DNA from 4 places in the Pectobacterium atrosepticum genome. Region 1 is predicted to be linked to each of the others. Evidence: predicted binding sites of a transcription regulator. Region 1 holds the regulator's gene; each other region holds the start of a gene.
What was found. Region 1 encodes PurR, which represses purine synthesis genes. Its sites were predicted from a motif close to CANGCAAACGTTTGCNTG; they were not measured.
Positions count from the first base shown of each region.

Region 1 (3,637 bases):
AGGGTTAAAGAAGACGGCCCTCAAAGGAAAGTTGGATAAAAATCCTTCTCCTACAGAAAAAGGAATGACGCTCAGCGCGGCGCATAAAAAACGCTATCAGCATGCCAAAACAACAGCAATGAATAAGTTGATGAGCCAAATAGGTAAACCTTATCACTGGGGCGGCTCATCTCCCTTTACCGGATTTGACTGTAGCGGGCTGGTTTATTACGCCTATAAAGATGTCGTCAAGATACAAATCCCGCGCACCGCAAATGAAATGTACCACCTGCGTGATGCTGCGCCGATTAAAAAGAGCGAGCTGGAAAGTGGCGATCTCGTCTTCTTCCGCATCAATAACCGTGGCGCTGCCGATCACGTTGGGGTTTATCTGGGAGAAGGGAAATTTATCCAGTCGCCGCGTACAGGCTCAGATATTCGTATCAGCAAGTTGAGTGAAGATTATTGGCAGGAGCACTACGTTGGCGCGCGTCGCGTCGTTACGCCACAGACGATTCGTTAAGCAGATTATACCGGTTATACCCTAAATAATTCAGACACGTTTATGCACCACAAACGTGTCTGAATGCCAACCAGCGGCGGAAGCACCGATCGGTTAATTCAGCACCGCGATAAAGCTAAATGCGATGATCACAGCCAACGAACCAACGGTTGTCAGCAAAGACATTTTCAGATTTGTATCCATAAACCACTCCTTATTAGCGAACAAGTTTCATCTGAAACTTCATCTAAAAAAAGACACCACCATTCACAGCAGAACCCACGCAGGTGGTTAAAACTACAAATAATAGGGTTATTACGATTCTTTCATAATTCTAGCGAAAAATCTCGGACGAATGCATCACTAATAGTATAAATTAGCCCTTTCACTTTCATGATAAATCGGACACAATCCGCTGTTTATGAAAGCGCTGCGTATCAGTCGAAAAACGTCAACCCAGACCCCTTCGGTATAACATTCGGCATTCTCCTTCTGAAATCCTGTTTTTTAGCTTAGAAGAAGAACTTTAAACGTAGGCAAACGATTAACAATATACTTACGTCTGTAACAGGTAAGTTCAGGAGTCATTTTTAGATGGCAACGATTAAAGATGTGGCAAAACGTGCTGGCGTTTCCACCACAACCGTATCGCACGTGATCAATAAAACACGTTTCGTCGCCGAAGAGACCAAGGCAGCCGTCAGGGCAGCAATCAAAGAATTGCACTATTCGCCCAGCGCCGTCGCTCGCAGCCTCAAAGTTAATCACACTAAATCTATTGGCTTGCTGGCAACATCCAGCGAAGCGCCCTACTTCGCCGAGATCATTGAAGCTGTCGAAAACAGCTGTTATGCCAAAGGTTACACGTTGGTGCTGTGTAATTCTCATAATGACATTGGCAAACAGCGCGCCTATCTTTCTATGTTGGCGCAAAAACGCGTCGATGGCCTGTTGGTGATGTGCGCAGAATACCCGCCGGAGCTATTGGGCATGCTGGAAGATTATCGCAGCATTCCAATGGTCGTTATGGATTGGGGACAAATGCACAACGATTTCACCGATACGATTATCGATAACGCCTTTGAAGGCGGTTATATGGCGGGCCGCTACCTAATTGAACGCGGCCATCGGGATATCGGTGCCATCCCCGGCATTCAAGAGCGCAACACGGGCAGCGGACGCTATCTCGGCTTTTTAAAAGCGTTGAAGGAAGCTGATATCACCGTGCGCAATGAATGGGTTGTTCAGGGTGATTTCGAACCGGAATCCGGCTACAAAGCCATGCATCAGATTCTCGCGCAGAAACAGCGACCTACGGCCGTATTCTGCGGTGGCGATATCATGGCGATGGGTGCCATCTGTGCAGCCGACGAACTGGGTTTGCGCGTACCGCAGGATATTTCAGTGATCGGCTATGACAACGTGCGCCACGCGCGCTTCTTTACGCCAGCCCTGACCACCATCCACCAGCCGAAAGAACGCCTGGGCCAATCCGCATTTTCTATGCTGCTGGATCGCATTACCAGTAAGCGAGAAGATGCGCACGTCATTGAAGTTCACCCGACGCTGATTGAACGCCGTTCGGTTGCCGACGGCCCGTTCCGCGATTATCGCCGCTAACCCCGACGACGCAATACAGACGGTTTTTCTATTCCTGCCCGCTTTCCCTCTCTGCTTGCTTCAGCCAATTTTCTTGTATATTGGCTGGAGCAACTCTAAACTGAACCCTGCGTTTCAGTTTCACTGATAAAACCAAAATAGCGATAGCCGCACGTCAGTAAGCAGGTCCGTGTTTTTTGCCAATGAGCTCCTGTTTACGTGCAAATTTCTTCTTCATTTTTCTCTGGTGACAGCCGATACGTCGGCTGCAGTAAGTGCTGTCCAGGTGTTTTACGATACTTTTATACGTGAAAAGTTAAGGAGACATGATGGGATTACCTTATGCAGAAGAATGGGATCACGATACCGCGCCTTGGTTCCACATAATGCAGGACATGTTGGCCACCGCAGATATCACGATCAACGGTACTCGCCCTTTTGATATCCACGTTACCCATCCCCGCTTTTTTAAACGCGTCTTGCGAGAAGGTTCGCTGGGATTAGGTGAAAGCTATATGGACGGATGGTGGGAGTGTGAACGGCTGGATATGTTTTTCCATCGTGTCCTGCGCGCAGGACTAGGAAATACGTTACCTCGCCGCCTGCACGATCTTACACGAGTCGCCATTTCCCGCGTCACTAATTTGCAGTCCCGCAGACGCGCTCAGGTTGTCGGCAAAGCACATTACGATTTAGGTAATGACCTCTTTACCCTGATGCTGGATCCCTACATGCAATATTCCTGCGCTTATTGGAAACAGGCACACACGCTGGAACAGGCGCAGGAAAACAAACTCACCATGATTTGCGAAAAACTCCAGCTAAAATCAGGGATGACGCTGCTGGATATCGGCTGCGGCTGGGGCGGGCTTGCTGAGTTCGCGGCGCGGCGCTACGGTGTCTCCGTTTACGGCATCACCATTTCCAGAGAACAGCAGATGCTGGCGCAACAGCGCTGTCAGGATCTTGACGTCACCATTGCGCTACAAGACTACCGCGATCTGAACCAGCAATTCGATAGGATCGCCTCTGTTGGCATGTTTGAACACGTCGGCCCGCGTAACTATGACACTTACTTTCGCATGGCAAAACGCAATCTTAAGCCCGATGGACTCTTCCTGCTACATACTATCGGTGCCAATAAGACCAACCCGCACATTGATCCCTGGATTCACAAATACATATTCCCCAACGGCTGCATTCCATCCATACAGCATATCGCGCAGGCGAGTGAGCCTTACATGGTAATGGAAGACTGGCACAACTTCGGCGCCGATTACGATCGCACATTAATGGCGTGGCATACGCGCTTTCAGCAAGGGTGGCCCCAGCTTTCTACACGCTATACCGCCCGCTTTCGTCGGATGTTTAGCTACTATCTGAACGCGTGTGCAGGAACGTTCAGAGCCAGAGAGCTTCAGCTCTGGCAGATCGTATTCAGTATCAATGGGATTGATGGTGGATTACGCGTTTCACGCTGAGAGAAACGAGAAAACCGGATGATATTGTTCATCCGGTTTACAAAAAGAGGCAACGCAGGGATTACTCTTCGTTGAC
Region 1 is NZ_CP009125.1:2,923,481-2,927,117, forward strand. It holds gene GZ59_RS12880 (C40 family peptidase) at 1-502, shown strand, start outside; gene cydH (cytochrome bd-I oxidase subunit CydH) at 596-685, opposite strand; gene purR (HTH-type transcriptional repressor PurR) at 1,076-2,101, shown strand; gene cfa (cyclopropane fatty acyl phospholipid synthase) at 2,410-3,561, shown strand; gene GZ59_RS12895 (riboflavin synthase) at 3,623-3,637, opposite strand, start outside.

Region 2 (3,637 bases), 1.9 Mb from region 1:
TGCAAGGTCAGCAGTTGGTTTTCCACTTTGCCCAACACCACCGAGGAATAAGCTTGCTGTCCGCTGCTGGTGATAATGCTGTCGAGCTGTTGCAGCTTCTTGCCATCAACGTCGATGGTTTTGTTGGTGACGACCTGAAGGTTGGCGTCACGTGTGCGCTGCTGATCTTCCAGACGCTGTGCCAGCACGGTCAGCTCTTCTGTGGTGTTGTCGCCCAGAATCACGATGACCGCTTTCTGCCCGTTGTCATTGGCGTAAACGTGCATGTTGTTTGCCTGCGTACCCACTTTACCGCTTTGGTCACGCATATCGGCTGGTAGAGTAAACGCAACCTTTCCATCCATTAATTCAATGTTCTGGCTCGCGGTAGCTTCTGCTGCAGGTTTATCTTGTGCGCCCGCTTTTGCGGCGTCATCCGTTTTGCCATCACAGGCGGCAAGCAGGCCGACAAGCAAGCCGACACCGAGGTATTTGATTACATTCGACATAGGTTCCCTTTCTCTCGTTTTTTAACAGGTAATAACAGTATGGCACCCTATTCAGATAGCAAAAACAAGCATTTTGTTGTTGCAAGCCGTTGTTGGAGCCCGCATTTTTTTACAAAACGATGAGTGTATGCCCTAAATAATTCGATAAGCATTAATTGTGGCTGCTGGCGGAGTGATAGTCGGCAGTGCCTTTCTGTTCGCTCAGACGTTTGAGCACCATGTTCAGCATGACCCCGTACATCGGCAGGAAGAAGGCCAGGCTGATCAGCAACTTGAATGCATAATCCACCATCGCAATTTCAACCCAGTTTGCTGCCATGAAAGCATCGGTGCTGCGGTAAAACGCGATGAAGAAAAAGGCCAGCGTATCGCTAAAATTACCAAACACGATTGAAACGGCGGGTGCCACCCACCACGCGCGTTTCTGACGCAGCCGGTTGAAGACGTGAACATCCAGAATCTGGCCAAGAACATACGCCATGAAGCTGGCGCAGGCGATACGCGCCACGACGATATTCACCTGGCTTAAGGCCCCGAACGACTGCCATGCGCCCTGATAAAACAGTGACGAAACCAGATAGGAAATCACCAGCGCAGGTACCATCACGGTCAGGATGATACGACGCGCCAGCGGCGCACCGAAAACTCGGACTGTCAGGTCAGTTGCCAGAAAAATAAACGGAAAGGTAAACGCGCCCCAGGTGGTATGAAAACCGAAAATCAATACTGGGAGCTGAACCAGATAATTACTCGACGTAATGATCAGCACATGGAACAACGATAGCCAGAGCAGCGCCGTAAGCCGCTGCTGGGGAGTAAAACGATACATAATGTGACCTTTTTGGTTATTGGGGTTAGGGAACCCAAGGGATAACGTGCAGATTTATGCTGCAACGCGGCGGCATAATACGCAATTGTTTCGCCAATGCAATGTGTTTTGCCGAGAAAGGATGGTTGTTTTATACGCAAACGTTGTCGTCGCTTGCGTAGGGGAATCCTCCGCGTAAACTAAGGCAGTTTTTTGATTCCAGCACTGAGAACGTTGATGACCGATCCCTTTACCAACCCAGATAAAACCCTTGATGCCCAGGGACTGCGCTGCCCTGAGCCTGTGATGATGGTGCGTAAGACAGTACGCCAGATGGAAACCGGGCAAACGCTGCTGATTATTGCCGACGATCCGGCCACTACTCGCGATATTCCCGGTTTTTGCGTGTATATGGAGCATGAGCTTCTGGCGCAAGAGACTGAACAGGTTCCCTATCGGTATCTGCTGCGCAAGGGTCGCTGATACTCAGTGCGTTATTAGGAGAAACACGGGGATGAGGTTCCCGTAGGAAGGCCTCGCCCCGTGGTCGCTCCGTGTATCTCGATCCAACAGCCAGCAACGGTAATATTAGTCCTGTTTTCTCAGCAGCCGCAGCGCGTTGGCAGTGACTAATGCCGTTGCGCCGGAATCCGCCAGCACCGCCAGCCACAGTCCGGTAATGCCAAGAATACTGGTGACCAGAAATACGGCTTTCAGCCCCAGCGCGATGGTAATGTTCTGACGAATATTACGCTGCGTCGCCCGCGACAGGCTGATCATGGCCGCCAGCCCGGTCAGGCGGCTGTGCGTTAATGCCGCATCGGCGGTTTCCAGCGCCACATCCGTACCGCTTCCCATCGCAATCCCGATTGTTGCGGCTTTCATCGCTGGCGCGTCGTTGATACCGTCGCCCACCATCGCCACGGGGTGCTGCTTACTCAATTCGCTGACTGCCGCGACCTTATCGGCAGGGAGCAGGCTGGCTCGGTAATCGATCCCCAATGTTGCTGCGATGGCCGCTGCTGCGCGGGGATTATCTCCCGTGAGCATGACGCACCGAATCCCTAACTGCTGCAAGGCATCCAGCGCTTCACGCGCATCGTGGCGTAGCGTATCGCTCAGTGCCAACAAGCCTAGCAGAGTGTCGTCTTCTTGCACTACCACGACGGTTTTCCCTTCGTTTTCCAGCGCATCAATTTGTTGCAGCCAGTCGGCGTCAAGCAAACCGGGCGCGACGCGAGTCGGTGCGCTAACCTGAATCCGCTTGCCGCCTATCGTGCCTTCAACGCCGACACCCGCCAGCGCTTTGCGGTTTTCCGCCATCGGGAGGAATGTGCTGCTGGATAACGCATGTTGGATGATGGCCTTGGCGAGCGGATGGTGCGAACCCGACTCTACTGCGGCGGTACGTGTCAGCAGCGCTGTTTCGCTAATGCCCGCTACGGGTAACACGTTCGTCACCTGCGGCTTGCCTTCCGTCAGCGTACCCGTCTTATCAAACGCAATAGTCTTGATATTGCCCAGCGATTCCAGCGCTGCACCGCCTTTAATCAGCGCACCCCGACGCGTTGCCGCAGCCAGCCCTGAGGTAATCGCCGCAGGCGTTGAGATTACCAGCGCACACGGACAGCCGATTAACAGCAGCGTCAGACCGCGATAAACCCACTCTTGCCACGGCTGTGCCAGCAGCAACGGCGGCACCAGAATCACCAGCAGCGACAGCAGCATGATAGCTGGTGTGTAGTAGCGGCTGAACTTATCGAGGAAGCGTTCTATTGGGGCGCGGCGCTCTTCTGCATCTTCTATCAGTTGCAGAATGCGGTCGATGGCGCTGTTACCCGGCTGTGAAACCACTCGCAGCTGCACGACCCGATCGACACACAGGCTGCCAGCGGCAATTTTTTCACCGGGTGTGCGCTCAACGGGAACTGATTCGCCGGTCAGGGCGCTTTCATCAAAGCTGGCGTCGCTGTTCAATAGCTCCGCATCGGCAGGGAGTCGTCCGCCAGGGGCGACTTCAATAACATCGCCGGGAACCAGACTTGCAACGGGAACGAGGCGTCGCAGCCCGTTGCCGATAACCGTAGCATCTTCAGGAAGCAGCGCCATCAGTGCCGTTACGCCCCGTCGTGCGCGATTTGCCGCGTAAGATTCAAGGTGTTCGCCCAACATAAACAGCAGCAAAATGACCGTGGCTTCCGTGGTGGCGCCAATCAGGAGCGCCCCGATGGAAGCCACGCTCATCAGCGTTTCAATCGCGAAGGGCGTACCCGTACGAATGAGCTGCACTGTTTTTTTCAGGATTGGAATCAGCCCGACAATGGTGGTCGCGATAAATGCG
Region 2 is NZ_CP009125.1:4,799,307-4,802,943, reverse strand. It holds gene GZ59_RS21395 (DcrB family lipoprotein) at 1-488, opposite strand, end outside; gene GZ59_RS21390 (7-cyano-7-deazaguanine/7-aminomethyl-7-deazaguanine transporter) at 640-1,317, opposite strand; gene tusA (sulfurtransferase TusA) at 1,534-1,779, shown strand; gene GZ59_RS21380 (zinc/cadmium/mercury/lead-transporting ATPase) at 1,885-3,637, opposite strand, start outside.
Region 2: a site for PurR is predicted at 1,451-1,468, ahead of tusA (sulfurtransferase TusA). Genes of this name have one in related genera too.

Region 3 (3,637 bases), 2.1 Mb from region 1:
CTTCGTGTGGGAAGACGATATTCAGCACGATTGCCGTAATCCCGCCAGCGGCAATACCGGAAGACAGCAATGTTTTAATCCAATCCGGTGCGAATTGCAGAATCAATGGCTGCTGTGATACACCAAGACCGACAGCCAGTGACAGCGCAATAATCATGATAGCGCGACGGTTCAGCGGCTCACGGGACACAATGCGTACTCCTGATGCCGCGATCGTACCAAACATCACGATAGTCGCACCGCCCAGAACGGGCTCTGGAATATGCTGTACAAATCCGCTAACGGCAGGGAATAGCCCCAGTGCGATCAGCATCAGCGAAACCACAAAACCGACATAGCGGCTGGCAACACCGGTAAGCTGGATAACGCCGTTATTCTGGCCGAAGCACGAATTAGGGAAGGTATTAAACACGGCAGACAGGCATGAGTTCAGGCCATTAGCCAGCACGCCGCCTTTTAAGCGTTTCATGTACAGCGGGCCTCTGACCGGCTGCTCTGAAACGTCAGAGGTAGCGGTGATGTCACCGATGGTTTCTAACGACGTCACCATGAAAATCAGCATCAGCGGGATTAACAGGTTCCAATCAAAGCCTAAACCGTAATACAGCGGCGTGGGCACCATGATGACCGTATCGTGTGGCGCAGGCGCGCTTTCCGGCAGCATTCCCATCAACCAGGCACCTAGATAACCCACCGCCATGGCAATCACCAGCGACGCGACGCGAAGGTAGGGGTTACGCTGGCGGTTAAGCAGAATAATCACCACCAACACCGCACCCGCTAATAGCAGGTTCTTGGGTGCGCCGAAGGTGTTATTACCCATTGCGGCATAGCCGCCACCGATAGAGGTCAGGCCGACCTGAATCAGCGACAGACCAATGATCATCACCACAATGCCGGAAACCAGCGGCGTAATGATACGGCGAGTTAAATGCAGGAAGCGTGAAAGAATGATTTCGGTGAAGGAAGCAACCATCAGCGTACCGAACAGTGCTGCCATCATCGTGGGAACATCTGCTCCACCGTTCTTCAGCGCCAGCCCACCCATAATCAGCGGCGTCACGAAGTTAAAGCTGGTGCCCTGAATAGACAGCAGACCAGAACCGACTGGGCCCCAAGTTTTAATTTGTAGAATAGAGGCCAGACCGGAAGCGAAAAGCGACATGCTGATGATGCGCTGCGTATCCTGAGCGGGTAAACCTAATGCCTGACAGATCAGTAGCGCGGGGGTAATCACCGCAACAAACATGGCAAGCAGATGCTGGCTGGCGGCAAACAGCGTCTGCGGCAGCGGCGGCCTGTCTTCAAGACGATAGATGAGTTCACTGCGCTGAGGTGCGGCAGCGGCTTCGGTTTGGGACGTTTCCGTGGTGGTAGTCATGATGTAAGTTGGCGTTCCTGAAACGACAAAGAGCGCATTTTAATGATCTCTTTGTCGAAAGCAAACGTTTGCTAACTCATCTTTTCGATATGAATTTTGTCTGATGAGTAATACCTTATTATTTAAATGGATATACCCGTCATACTTCAAGCTGCATGTACGTTGGCTGCGTTCACTCACCCGAATCACTTACTTGAGTAAGCTCATCGGGATTCCTTCGCTTGCCGCCTTCCTGCAACTTGAATTATTTAGTGTATAGTTTTAAAAAATGAAGAATGCGTCGCTGCGATCAGGCGTTGGTGTAGCGTGCGCGCTCGGGTAGCCAGCGTTCGATGAGCGCAATAGCATGCTCGGGATAGTGCTCATGCAGATGGCGGGCAACGCGATGTACTTGGGGTATCAAATCCCGATCGCGCAAGAGATCGGCCACTTTGAATTCTGCGTTCCCAGTCTGCCGCGTACCTAATAACTCACCCGGTCCACGAATCTCCAAATCGCGTTGAGCGATGACAAAGCCATCGTTGCTATCGCGCAGAACCTGAAGCCGTTTTTGTGCCGTCTTGCTCATTGGCGTTTTGTAGAGTAGCACGCAGTGAGACGCTATCGCACCACGCCCGACGCGCCCGCGTAACTGGTGCAGTTGCGCCAGGCCCAGACGCTCTGGGTTCTCAATGATCATCAGGCTGGCATTGGGTACATCCACACCGACCTCGATAACGGTTGTCGCCACCAGCAGTTGCAGCTCACCCTGTTTGAAGGCCTGCATCACCGACAGCTTTTCCTGCGCTTTCATGCGACCGTGAACCAATCCGACCTTGAGATTCGGCAGAGCAGCCTTCAGCTCTTCGCTGGTGGCTTCTGCGGCCTGCGCTTCCAATAGGTCGGATTCTTCAATCAGCGTACAGACCCAATAGGCTTGTCGACCTTCCTGCTCACAGGCGCTATTCACTCGCTCGATAATGTCGCTGCGGCGTGAGTCGGGTATGGCGACGGTGGTGACAGGGGTTCTGCCCGGCGGTAGTTCATCAATTACGGATGTATCCAGATCGGCATAGGCCGTCATCGCTAACGTACGGGGAATGGGTGTGGCGGTCATAATCAGTTGATGAGGGTGAAAGCCCTGTTCTTCGCCTTTTTCCCACAGCGCAAGGCGCTGATGAACGCCAAAGCGGTGCTGTTCATCAATGATGACCAATGCCAGCCCGTTGAATTTCACCTGCTGTTGAAAAATGGCGTGCGTCCCGACAACCATAGAGACCTGACCGCTGGCGATGGCATCCTGCTGCGCCTGACGCGCTTTTCCTTTTTGTTTGCCAGCTAGCCAGCCGACTTCAAGCCCCAGTGGTTCAAACCACTGACGAAAATTATGGACGTGCTGTTCGGCTAGCAGCTCTGTTGGTGCCATCAGCGCGACCTGTTTGCCGTTGGCAATCGCACGTAATGCGGCCAGCGCGGCGACCAGCGTTTTTCCTGAACCCACATCACCCTGTACCAGACGCATCATCGGGAAATCTTTCGTCATATCCATTTCGATTTCGGCTACGACGCGCTCTTGTGCCTGCGTAGGTGTAAACGGCAGAGCTGCGAGCAACTGTTGTTTCAGGCTGTCTTTAGTCGGTAGCGGAGACGCTTTATGCCGTTGTTCCCCTGCCCGCACGGCGAGCATACTTAGGTTATGTGCCAGTAATTCTTCCATAATCAGCCGCTGCTGCGCTGGGTGTTTCCCATGCTCAAGTTCGCTAAGCTGCATATCAGGCGGGGGACGATGTAACGTGCGTAGCGCATCTGGCAGGCTAATCAGCGATCGACTCAGTGATTCAGGCAGTAACTCATCGATGTGGTTTGCGGCGAGCAGCTCCAGCGCCTGATCGGTGAGCTTGCGCAGGGTCGCCTGACGAATGCCCTCCGTGGAGGGGTAAACCGGTGTGAGCGATTCCTGTAGCTCAACCTGCGTACTATCCCCCTGAACACGATATTCAGGATGGATGATCTCCGCGCCGATTTTGCCGCGCTTTATTTCACCATAAGCGGTAACGCGTTGTCCCGGCGCGAGGCTGTTTTTCATCGCTGCGCTGAAATTGAAGAAGCGCATGGTCAGCAGACCGCTGCCGTCGCTGATTTGGCAGGTCAACATGCGACGGCTGCCAAAGGTGATGTCGTTGCGTAGGATTTCACCTTCCACGGTGGCATACATACCGGGAAGGAGGTCGCCAATCGGGTAAAGGTGTGTGCGGTCTTCGTAGCGCAAGGGCAAAT
Region 3 is NZ_CP009125.1:43,388-47,024, forward strand. It holds gene GZ59_RS00185 (nucleobase:cation symporter-2 family protein) at 1-1,381, opposite strand, end outside; gene recG (ATP-dependent DNA helicase RecG) at 1,671-3,637, opposite strand, start outside.
Region 3: a site for PurR is predicted at 1,439-1,456, ahead of GZ59_RS00185 (nucleobase:cation symporter-2 family protein). Genes of this name have one in related genera too.

Region 4 (3,637 bases), 650 kb from region 1:
TGTTCGTCTGATGGGGAGCCAAATTACACGCCGCTACGGTGGTTGGGTATTAACGCTGCGCTGTCTCGGGCATGAAAAAGTGACGCAGATGGAGCAGCGTCTTGGCGCACCGCTCAAGCTTTACAGCGGTTACAGCGACAGCAAACAGGACAATCCGCTGCTCTATTTTTGCGAACACCGCTGGCGAGTGACGCCGGAAGGTAGTCTGCAACAGTTGGAGTAACGCCTTCAATACGCCATCCATATAGGTATAATGCGCCGCCAAAATGTGAATGATTGAGAGAGGAAACGTGAGTAGCCTGCGTGATAATGAATAATGAATAATGAATAATGAATAATGAATAATGAATAATGAATAATGAATAATGAATAATGAATAATGAATACTGGATGCGCTATGCATTGACGCTGGCTCAGCGTGCTCAGGATGAAGGTGAAGTGCCAGTTGGCGCAGTGCTGGTGCTGGATAATGAAGCGATTGGCGAAGGGTGGAACCGGCCGATAGGACATCATGATCCTACCGCGCACGCCGAGATTATGGCGTTGCGGCAGGGAGGGCTGGTGTTGCAGAACTATCGCCTGCTAGAGACCACGCTGTATGTCACGCTGGAGCCGTGCATTATGTGTGCGGGTGCGATGATACACAGCCGTATCGGTCGTCTGGTTTACGGTGCGTCAGATGAGAAAACGGGGGCTGCGGGGTCGTTGGTGGACATTCTGCGCCATCCCGGCATGAATCATCAGATCGTGATTGAATCCGGTGTTCTGGCTGATGAATGCTCAGCGACGCTCAGCGCGTTCTTCCGTATGCGCCGTGAGCAGCATAAAGCCCGTCGTGCAGCCGAGAAAAACGCCGCGCAGGAGTAGCGTATACCCGTCGTACTTCAAGCTGCTTGTGCGTTGGCTGCCCTTACTCACCCCAGTCACTTACTTGTGTAAGCTCCTGGGGATTCGTTCAGTTGCCGCCTTCACGCAACTCGAATTATTTAGGGTATAGGTCCATTCTAGTATTTTTTATTCCGGCACTTTGGTGAGAGGAACGGCTGGATAGCCCAGTGCAATCTGTGTCTGCTGCTGCACTTTAGCTTCTTTCTCTATCAGATAGCCTTCCAGACTCACCATATATCGCCGAATGTTTTCTACGTAGTTATAGGCTTCATGTCCACGTGCGTAGCCGTAGGTGGTTTGGGTGTAATAGCGCTTTTGGCTCAGCATCGGCAGGCGCATTTTTACATCGACCCAGCTGTCGGGGTTACCTTTCTGTTTTTCAGTCAATTTACGCGCATCAAGCAGGTGGGCGTATCCCATGTTGTAGGACGCCAGCGCAAACCAGATTTTTTCATCTTCCGGGATGGTATCCGGCATTTTCTGCATCATATGCGACATATATTGTGCACCGCCGCGAATACTTTGCTCAGGGTCGACTCGGTCAGTCACGTTCAGGCTTTCTGCGGTATTACGCGTGAGCATCATTAGCCCGCGCACGCCAGTAGGGGAGGTTGCCAGCGGGTTCCAGTGTGATTCCTGATAGGAGATAGCCGCCAGCAGCTTCCAGTCGATATCGGTGGCGTATTTTTCAAACAGCGGGCGCAGATCCGGCAGCGTTTCATCAATCGCACTCAGGAATGTTGTGGTATCGACATAATCGAATTCACCAACGTGGCCGAGATATTTCTCCTCCAGACGCGCGAGCGTACCGTCTTCGACAAGCTGGCTGAAGAAATCCAACAGTGCAGCGGACAGGCTGTCATCGTGCGAACGGCGCATATACCAGATGACAGGCTCTTCGTCGCTGAGATCGAAGGCGACGGCGAGCTGCGGATGAATACGCTGCATCAAGCCGATGGTGACCGAATCACCCAGCGTATAGTCCAGTTTGCCGTCGGCAACCTGTTTCAATAATTCCTGCGTGCTCTGATCCGAGGCAGATTCCCAGTTCAATTGCGGGTACTTCTCTGCTTTTAAATCGCGCAAAGTAGCCGCATGGGCGGAGCCCGACGTAACAACAAGACGGCCTTGCAGCTTATCCAATGTTTTTGGGCGGGGCGATCCGAGGCGATAGACCATCTGTTGTGAAATGGAGTAGTAGGTCGGGCCAGCACGGAAACGTTCCAAACGCTCGTGATTGTAAATCAGCCCGGCAGCCAGCAGGTCGGCATCGTCACCGTCCAGATCGTCGAACAGTTCGTCAAGATTCTTACGTGACGAGACCACCAGCTTGACGCCGAGGTAATCAGCGAAACGTTTTGCCAGTTCATAGTCCAGACCTGTCGGGGATCCGTTGCTCATTGCATAAGTCAGCGGTGAGTTAACGGTGCTGATACGCAACTCACCGCGTGAGAGGATCTGCCTGAGCTGCACATCCTGACTACTGCGCCAGGGAATACTAGGCCATAGCGCTAATGCCAGAAGTAACGTGATAATCCCGATGAAAAAATAATTTAATTTTAAAGGCTTCAAATAGTTATCTCTCGGCGGCCGTGTGGCCAGGCTGTCTGTAACGGCAGTTTTTTTATACGTCATTTCCCAGAGTGGGGGCATTTTGCTTAACAAACCGCCAGTGTGCAACTTTTATTGATTTGGTCACCGATTAATCATTCGGTGGATGCGAAGTGAAATTATCGCCACGCAAACGGTTTCGTCCGAGGGAAGGATTCTCTATAATATGCGCGTTTCCCCCCTGTTGTGCCCAATGGCTGTATTGCAGCCAGTGCATCGAAGACGAGAGAACTTTAGATTATGGAAATACTGCGTGGTTCACCTGCTTTATCGGCTTTTCGTATTAATAAATTGCTGGTCCGCTGCAAAGAGCACCTTTTGCCGGTCAGCGATATCTATGCTGAATACGTACATTTCGCCGATGTCAGCACTCCGCTGAACAATGATGAACAGGCCAAACTGACACGTTTGCTGAAGTATGGTCCTTCTCTCGCGGAGCACGAGCCGCAAGGTCATCTGTTACTGGTGACGCCACGTCCCGGCACCATTTCACCGTGGTCTTCCAAAGCGACGGATATCGCCCATAACTGTGGATTAAGCAAAGTACTGCGTCTGGAGCGCGGTCTGGCTTTCTATATTCATGCGCCAACGCTGAACGATGAGCAGTGGCAGCAACTGGGGGCACTGCTGCATGACCGGATGATGGAAAGCGTATTTAGCGACCTGAAACAGGCTGCGGCCCTGTTCTCTCATCATCAGCCAGCACCTTTCAAGCGCATCGAAATTCTGCTGCAAGGGCGTCAGGCATTGGAAGAAGCGAACGTCCGTCTGGGGCTGGCATTGGCGGAAGATGAAATCGATTATCTGCTGGAAGCCTTCAACAATCTGGGCCGTAACCCAACCGATATCGAACTGTATATGTTCGCACAGGCGAACTCTGAGCACTGCCGCCACAAGATTTTTAACGCAGATTGGGTGATCGACGGCGTAACTCAGCCGAAATCACTGTTCAAAATGATCAAAAATACCTTTGAACACACACCCGATCACGTTCTCTCTGCCTATAAAGACAACGCCGCCGTTATGGAAGGCTCCGCCGTCGGCCGTTTCTATACCGATGCCAACGGACAATATGATTACCATCAGGAAGACGCACATATCCTGATGAAGGTTGAAACGCATAACCACCCAACCGCGA
Region 4 is NZ_CP009125.1:3,571,907-3,575,543, reverse strand. It holds gene yfhb (phosphatidylglycerophosphatase C) at 1-223, shown strand, start outside; gene tadA (tRNA adenosine(34) deaminase TadA) at 373-867, shown strand; gene mltF (membrane-bound lytic murein transglycosylase MltF) at 1,015-2,523, opposite strand; gene purL (phosphoribosylformylglycinamidine synthase) at 2,740-3,637, shown strand, end outside.
Region 4: a site for PurR is predicted at 2,626-2,643, ahead of purL (phosphoribosylformylglycinamidine synthase). Genes of this name have one in related genera too.